Regions from separate parts of the Neobacillus sp. Fa239 genome, predicted to be linked through region 1. Evidence: riboswitches for the same ligand, from Rfam matches in the RefSeq annotation. Region 1 holds a riboswitch; the other holds the start of a gene.

Evidence for each region. Region 1 has a riboswitch for lysine ahead of dapA (4-hydroxy-tetrahydrodipicolinate synthase). Riboswitches for the same ligand answer to the same signal wherever they lie in the genome.
Region 2: it holds a riboswitch for lysine, as region 1 does, so the genes downstream of both, ACZ5XR_RS21320 (aspartate kinase) here and dapA (4-hydroxy-tetrahydrodipicolinate synthase) in region 1, are expected to answer to the same signal.

The regions. Positions count from the first base shown of each region.
Region 1 is NZ_AP041611.1:183,814-187,626, reverse strand. Features, by position in the region: gene ACZ5XR_RS00860 (alpha/beta fold hydrolase) at 1-694, shown strand, start outside; gene ACZ5XR_RS00855 (alpha/beta fold hydrolase) at 713-1,522, shown strand; lysine riboswitch at 1,637-1,817, shown strand; gene dapA (4-hydroxy-tetrahydrodipicolinate synthase) at 1,944-2,825, shown strand; gene ACZ5XR_RS00845 (hypothetical protein) at 2,991-3,176, shown strand; tRNA gene ACZ5XR_RS00840 (tRNA-Ile) at 3,235-3,308, opposite strand; tRNA gene ACZ5XR_RS00835 (tRNA-His) at 3,314-3,389, opposite strand; rRNA gene rrf (5S ribosomal RNA) at 3,422-3,538, opposite strand; rRNA gene ACZ5XR_RS00825 (23S ribosomal RNA) at 3,734-3,813, opposite strand, start outside.
Region 2 is NZ_AP041611.1:4,301,449-4,305,261, reverse strand. Features, by position in the region: gene uvrC (excinuclease ABC subunit UvrC) at 1-1,616, shown strand, start outside; lysine riboswitch at 1,684-1,861, shown strand; gene ACZ5XR_RS21320 (aspartate kinase) at 1,974-3,197, shown strand; gene ACZ5XR_RS21315 (YslB family protein) at 3,319-3,771, opposite strand.

The DNA.
Region 1 (3,813 bases):
ACGCATGTGGGATCGGCAGTTTCTTAGCTTCTCACAGTTCTTTCGGGTGATTCGCTTTGATTGCCGGGGATTTGGCAGAACGCCAATGCCAGCTGGAAAATTCCAGATACTTGATGATATTCATGATTTGATGAGCGAAATCGGCATCGAAAGTGCCCATATATTGGGATATTCGTATGGAGGAACCATTGCCCCCACTTTTACCCTGAAATACCCTGGGAAGGTGAAAAGTCTCATACTGGCTAGTCCAGGGATGGTTGGGCATCAATGGTCCCTCGAACTTCAAGATTATTTTAAAAGGTTTCAAGAATGCTATCGCGAAAAAAATGATGCTGAAATGCTTCGACTGTTAAAATGGAAAAGTATTTACGGCCCCTATCGTAATAATACAGGGTTGGATGAAATTTGCCATTTAGTTGAACGGATGTTCCAAGAGGCACTTTCGATTATTCTGCGGGAGGGCACACCACTGCCGACAGGGGATACAAGAAATCTATTACCAGCGATCAATGTTCCAACACTTGTTTTAGTTGGGGAATTAGATTTTCACGATTATCACCTGATTGCTAATTTTTATGTAAAGCAGATTCCTAACAGCGAAAAGAGAATCATTCCAGATGCAGCACACTTTATGAGTTTGGAAAAGTCAGAACGGTTCAATCAGGAAATTCTCGAATTTCTTCTAAAACTATAATTGAGGGAGTTGAACGACATGGTAACTAGCCAAGCAAGTTTTGCAGCGATCAATGGAACAAAAATGTATTACGAAATAAAAGGTGAAGGCAAGCCATTAGTGATGATACACGGCCTTCCAGTCGATTCGAGAATGTGGGATGCCCAATTTGATGAGCTATCCAAGCAGTTTCAAGTCATTCGTTTTGACTTGCCAGGATATGGTCGTTCACATGTGCATCATGAGGATTACCATTTATTAAAAGATATTAAGAGCTTACTAGAATACTTGAATATCGAACGCATGAATTTACTTGGCCTATCTGTTGGTGGGAAGCTGGGTATTGATTTCACCTTGGAACATCCTGAAATGGTTGATTCCTTAATTGTTGCTTCCACAGGACTAACGGGATGGACAAAGGTGTCTCCACAGAAGCAAAAGCATGATGAAGAAATGAACAAGTGTTATCAGAAACGGGAATTAGAAAAGGCCATCCAACTGATGTGCCAGGCGTGGACAGCAGGTCCCTTTCGGAAATTGGAAGAGGTGAATCCTGTGGTTCAAAAGCAGTTTTCTGATATGGTTCGTCATTCTTTTACAAAAGAAAGAGGAACTGGAAAATTAATATTTCCGGAAACGAATTATATGGCAATCGTCAATCAAATCAAGGTTCCTACATTAATCATCACCCCAGAATATGATTTCCCTGAATTTGGGCAGATTGCCGACTACCTCCATTCAAAAATAATAGACTCAGAGAAAATTACACTCCCAGATACCGCCCACATGCTCAATATGGAAAAGCCTGCAGAATTTAACTCCCATATTATCGATTTCTTAAAAAGATAGGGGGCCAGTCCCCCGCTGCGTTAAAGCAGCGGGGGACTGACCCCACTTGAAATTCTAGGAAACTTCTGATATATTAAATAGTAATTAAATATTTTCTTACTTCATACCTTTTGAAGTGAGGATAGAGGTGCAAAGACCATTAGTACATAGTTTGAGGATGATGAGGTCCCGTGATGATTATGGAAAGGGGAATTTGCCGAAGCTTCAATGACTCTCATTGGACTTGAAGCTGGTTCTGCTGTTGAAAAAATACAGAACTGTCATATAGGAAACTATATGGAGGGCTATCTCACGCATAGGAACTGATATCTTTACGTTTCTACTGCAGCAGCGAACCCTCGTTGCTGCTTTTTTGCGTTGAATTTGAAGGGCCTTAACCACCTCTAAATATTAAAAAATATTTTTAAAAGGGTGAGAATTGATGAATTTTGGCCAGGTTTTAACTGCGATGGTTACGCCTTTTGATCAAAATGGCGATGTTGATTTTAACGCTACAAGAACATTAGTAAACTATTTAATTAGCAATGGAACTGATGGATTGGTCATTGCCGGTACAACGGGCGAGTCCCCAACACTAACAACAGAAGAAAAAGTAGAGTTATTTAAATTTGTTGTCGAAGTTGCTGCCGGAAGAGTTCCAGTCATTGCCGGTACGGGTTCCAATAACACGAGAGCATCGATCAGCTTAACGAAAAAAGCGGAAGAAGTTGGAGTGGATGGAATTATGCTTGTTGCGCCGTATTACAACAAGCCATCCCAAGAAGGATTGTATCAGCACTTTAAAGCGATTGCCGAATCTACGAAACTACCAATCATGCTTTATAATATTCCGGGACGAAGTGTGGTCAATCTGTCCGTTGAGACCATTGTTCGACTTGCACAGATTGATAATATTGTTTCTATCAAGGAAGCAAGCGGAAACTTAGATTCCATGGCCGAAATTATAAGTAAAACGCCGAGTCATTTTACATTGTACAGCGGAGATGATGGATTAACCATTCCGGTTTTAGCTATCGGCGGCGCCGGTATTGTTTCAGTTGCATCCCATATCATAGGTAATGAAATGCAAGAAATGGTTAACCAATTTAAAAATGGCCATGTGCAAGAGGCAGCAGCTTCACATCGCAGTCTTCTTCCGATTATGAAAGCATTATTTGTTGCGCCAAGCCCTTCACCGGTAAAAGCTGCTTTAAATATGAGCGGTATCCATGTAGGCGGCGTCCGCCTGCCAATGGTCCCTTTAAGCAATGAAGAAAAAAGCACTCTTTTAAGTATCCTTCCGTCAAGCAAAATCAATGCCTAAAAAAAATAAAAACGAGCTGGCAAAACTCCATAATGCACTGGAGTTTGCCAGCTTTTTTTATTCACAAGTATTCCGCTTGTAACTATGGCACCTTTACGCTGGAATAAGAATAGCTTAAAGCAAATATGATTAAATATTAGATTCCTAAAAAGGAGTTGAATGAGGATGAAAGTTTTCAATAAAATTGCTTTATTTTTTGTTATTCTATATTCCGGCATCATTATCATAAACACTTATTTAGGAGAAACGGATCGGGTCCAATCCAATGTTATTTACTTTATTATGAATGGTTTTGCCTATATTGCTTCTGCTATAGAAATTGAAAAAGAGAAACAAATATTGGAGACTTAATGTTTTTTGTTTCAATAAAAGAGCGATTACCCATTATCGGTAATCGCTCTTTTATATATGGGCCTAAATGGACTCGAACCATCGACCTCACGCTTATCAGGCGTGCGCTCTAACCAGCTGAGCTATAGGCCCAAATATGGGGCGGCTGATGGGAATCGAACCCACGAATGTCGGAACCACAATCCGATGCGTTAACCACTTCGCCACAGCCGCCATCATAAAATAATAGCCCCAAAAGGGGCTTAGCCTGGCAACGTCCTACTCTCACAGGGGGACAGCCCCCAACTACCATCGGCGCTGAGAAGCTTAACTTCCGTGTTCGGGATGGGAACGGGTGTGACCTTCTCGCCATTATTACCAGACTATTTATTTGAGAGATCGTTCTCTCAAAACTAGATAATGCAGAAGAAGTTTCCGTAAAAACGAGGTAATCTGTCTAGCTTCGGCTCCTAACTTCTCGGCCGTTTCGATCCGTCCCTACAAATCCAAAAAGCAGGATTTGCAGTGCCGGCTCTCCAACGTCTCTCGAAGTTGAACAGTCGCCTCCGCTTTTCTATTTGGTTAAGTCCTCGATCGATTAGTATCAGTCAGCTCCACATGTTGCCACGCTTCCACCTCTGACCTATCAACCTGATCA
Region 2 (3,813 bases), 1.6 Mb from region 1:
CCTTAAGGCTTGTGAATGAAATTGAAGACTTTGAATATATAGTGACTTCATCAAATATTGAAGCACTTCTTCTTGAATTAAATTTAATCAAGAAATATGATCCCAAATACAACATCATGCTGAAGGATGACAAAAGCTACCCGTTTATCAAGCTGACCGCGGAAAGGCATCCGAAGTTAATCATTACGAGGAAAGTCAAAAAAGATAAAGGTAAGTATTTTGGACCATATCCGAATGTTGGAGCAGCGAATGAAACGAAAAAGCTTCTTGATCGTCTCTATCCATTAAGAAAATGCTCAACTCTCCCTGATCGGGTCTGTTTGTATTACCATCTCGGACAATGCCTGGCACCGTGTGTAAATGATATTGCTGAAGAACAGTATAGGCAGATGACTGATGAGATTACCCGGTTTTTAAATGGCGGTTTTACGGATATTAAAAAAGAATTAACGGAAAAAATGACAGCTGCTGCGGAAGAGCTTGATTTTGAACGGGCCAAGGAATTCCGTGATAAAATCGTTCATATCGAAACGATTATGGAAAAGCAAAAAATCACGATGACCGATTTTACTGACCGAGACGTGTTTGGCTACGCCGTTGATAAAGGGTGGATGTGCGTGCAGGTCTTTTTTGTCCGCCAAGGGAAGCTGATTGAACGGGATGTTTCCATGTTTCCGATTTATAATGAGCCAGAGGAAGAAATCCTTACATTTTTGGGTCAATTTTATCAGAAAGCCAATCATTTTAAGCCAAAGGAAATTCTCATTCAGGATGAAGTGGATTTGGCAATGGCAGAACAGCTTTTAGAAGTAAAAGTGTTGCAGCCTAAGCGGGGGCAAAAAAAGGATCTCGTAAAAATGGCGATTAAGAATGCAAAAATTGCTTTGAACGAAAAGTTCTCACTGATTGAAAAAGATGAGGAAAGAACGATTAAAGCAGTCGAAAACCTAGGTGAACTGCTTGGAATTTATACACCTCACCGCATTGAAGCATTTGATAACTCAAATATCCAGGGGACAGACCCTGTTTCTGCTATGGTCGTTTTTACGGATGGAAAAGCGAATAAACGGGAATACCGCAAATATAAAATAAAATCGGTTATAGGTCCGGATGATTATGAATCGATGAGAGAAGTTACGAGGAGAAGATACTCACGGGCATTAAAGGAGGAACTTCCGCTCCCGGATTTGATTATCATCGATGGCGGGAAGGGTCATGTTGAAGCAGTACGGGACGTGCTGGAGAATGAGCTTGGGTTGGATATTCCTCTTTCCGGGTTAGTAAAAGATGAAAAGCACCGTACCTCGCAATTACTGTACGGGAATCCACTTGAGATCATTCCTCTTGCCCGAAACAGCCAGGAATTCTATTTGCTGCAAAGAATTCAGGATGAGGTACACCGATTTGCGATTACGTTCCATCGGCAGACCCGTGGGAAAAGTGCATTTCAATCCCTCCTTGATGATATACCTGGTGTGGGTGAAAAACGGAAAAAGCTATTGTTAAAACAGTTTGGTTCGGTGAAAAAAATGAAAGAAGCGAGTATAGAGGAATTTACAGCGATTGGAATCCCTGTAAATGTCGCGGAGGAATTAATCAAAAAACTTCAGTCCTAGGCATTGTCACAAAAATGGGACTATGCTATAATGAGTGAAAATTATATTACTAACACTTTTATATTAAAGTGTAGGTAGAGGTGCGAGCTTCAAGAGTAATGGTTCTGAGAAGGATGAGCTTCAAGGAAGAACCATGAAAGGGTTTGCTCGCCGAAGTGAAGGAAGTCTCATTTCTTTCTTTGCTGGTCCTGTGTTGAATAAATACTGGATTGTCAAGACATATGTCTTGGAGAGCTATCTTACATTGTATACGCATGAATTTTTTTCGTGTTGATCAAGCAATGAGATACTCTCTCATTGCTTTTTTATTTTTTTTGAGAAAAATATGGAGAAGCCTAGCTGAAAGAAGGAGAAACAATGGGATTAATTGTGCAAAAATTCGGGGGAACTTCCGTTGGCAGTGTAGAAAGAATAATGAATGTGGCGGAGTCGGTTAAAGCGGAAACCGAACGCGGTAACAATGTTGTTGTTGTCGTATCGGCTATGGGAAAATCAACGGACCACCTCGTCACGCTGGCAAAGGAAATTTCTGCGCAGCCAAGCAAACGTGAAATGGATATGCTGTTGACCACAGGGGAGCAGGTATCCATTGCATTATTATCGATGGCATTAAATCAAAAAGGTCTGCAAGCTGTTTCCTTTACCGGCTGGCAGGCAGGGATTGTCACAGAACCAGTCCATGGGAATGCCCGTATTACTGATGTAAGGACAGAGCAAATTGAAAGCCAGCTGTCTGAGGGCAAAGTGGTGATCGTTGCCGGTTTCCAGGGCATCACTGAAAACGGCGAAATTACCACACTCGGCCGCGGTGGCTCTGATACAACTGCCGTAGCATTAGCAGCTGCACTCAAAGCTGATCGATGTGATATTTATACGGATGTTACCGGAGTATTTACGACAGACCCAAGATATATTAAAGGTGCTCGGAAGCTGTTATCTATTTCTTATGATGAAATGCTCGAGTTAGCCAATTTGGGAGCAGGGGTCCTGCACCCGCGTGCAGTTGAATTTGCAAAAAATTATCAAGTGAGACTAGAAGTCCGTTCAAGTATGGAGAAAATCGAAGGAACAGTGATTGAGGAGGAAGCAACAATGGAACAAAATCTAGTAGTCCGCGGTGTCGCATTTGAGGATGAAATTACGAAAGTAACTGTATTGGGTCTAGCCAATTCATTAACGAGTTTATCCACCATTTTTACCACCTTGGCGGCGCACCATATTAACGTCGATATAATTATTCAAAGCACCACTGAGGCAGGAGCGGCAAATCTTTCTTTCTCGATCAAGACAGAAGATTTAATGGAGACATTAAGAGTCTTGGAAGACAACAAAGAATTGCTTAACTATGAGCAAATTGATGCGGAAAACCAGCTGGCAAAAGTGTCGATTGTCGGTTCCGGAATGATTTCCAATCCAGGGGTAGCAGCAAGAATGTTTGAAGTGCTCGCCGAGCAAAATATTCAAATCAAAATGGTCAGCACCTCTGAAATCAAAGTATCAACGGTAGTGGAAGAAAAAAGCATGCTTAAAGCCGTTCAAGCACTCCACGATGCCTTTGAACTCTCAGCCGTTGCTGAGTAAAAAATAACAAAAAAGCTTTCACGGGATCGAACCCATGAAAGCTTTTTTGCAGTGTCCACCCTACGTGGACAAAACAGGGTGTTTTGTCCACGAACGGTGCCTGTCACCTAAATGTTGTCACCTATATGGTGTCTTTTTGGTCCCATTTTACGGTGAATAGGACTTTGTTTGATTTTTTGATGGGGTGTTCAAAGGCTTCGGAGATGACTTTTTTCTGGGACTCGATTTGTTGGGCTAAAAATCCTGCTTCGAGCTGGAAAAAGTGTTCTGCTTTTGATTTTACACGGGAAACGATAAGTGGACTGAACAGCTCAAATTCGAGTTCGTCCTTTCCTTCACGTTTGATCGTTAGTTCTCCCCATGAGGCCCGTGAGAAGAATTCAATGATACCATCAAAATCATCTAAAGGATATTTTCTTGCGATGCGTTTTCCTGCCCAATACAGGATTTCAGGCGTATCCTTTCCCAATATCTCAGGCAAAAGAATTTCTCTGATTAATTCATAACCAAAAATTGATATGTCCCTGGGTTCATCTAAATCCATATGCTGAATGGCAGCTGTACTATCTTTCACAAGTCTCCCCTCTTTCTATCATTCTATTATATACAATTTGTG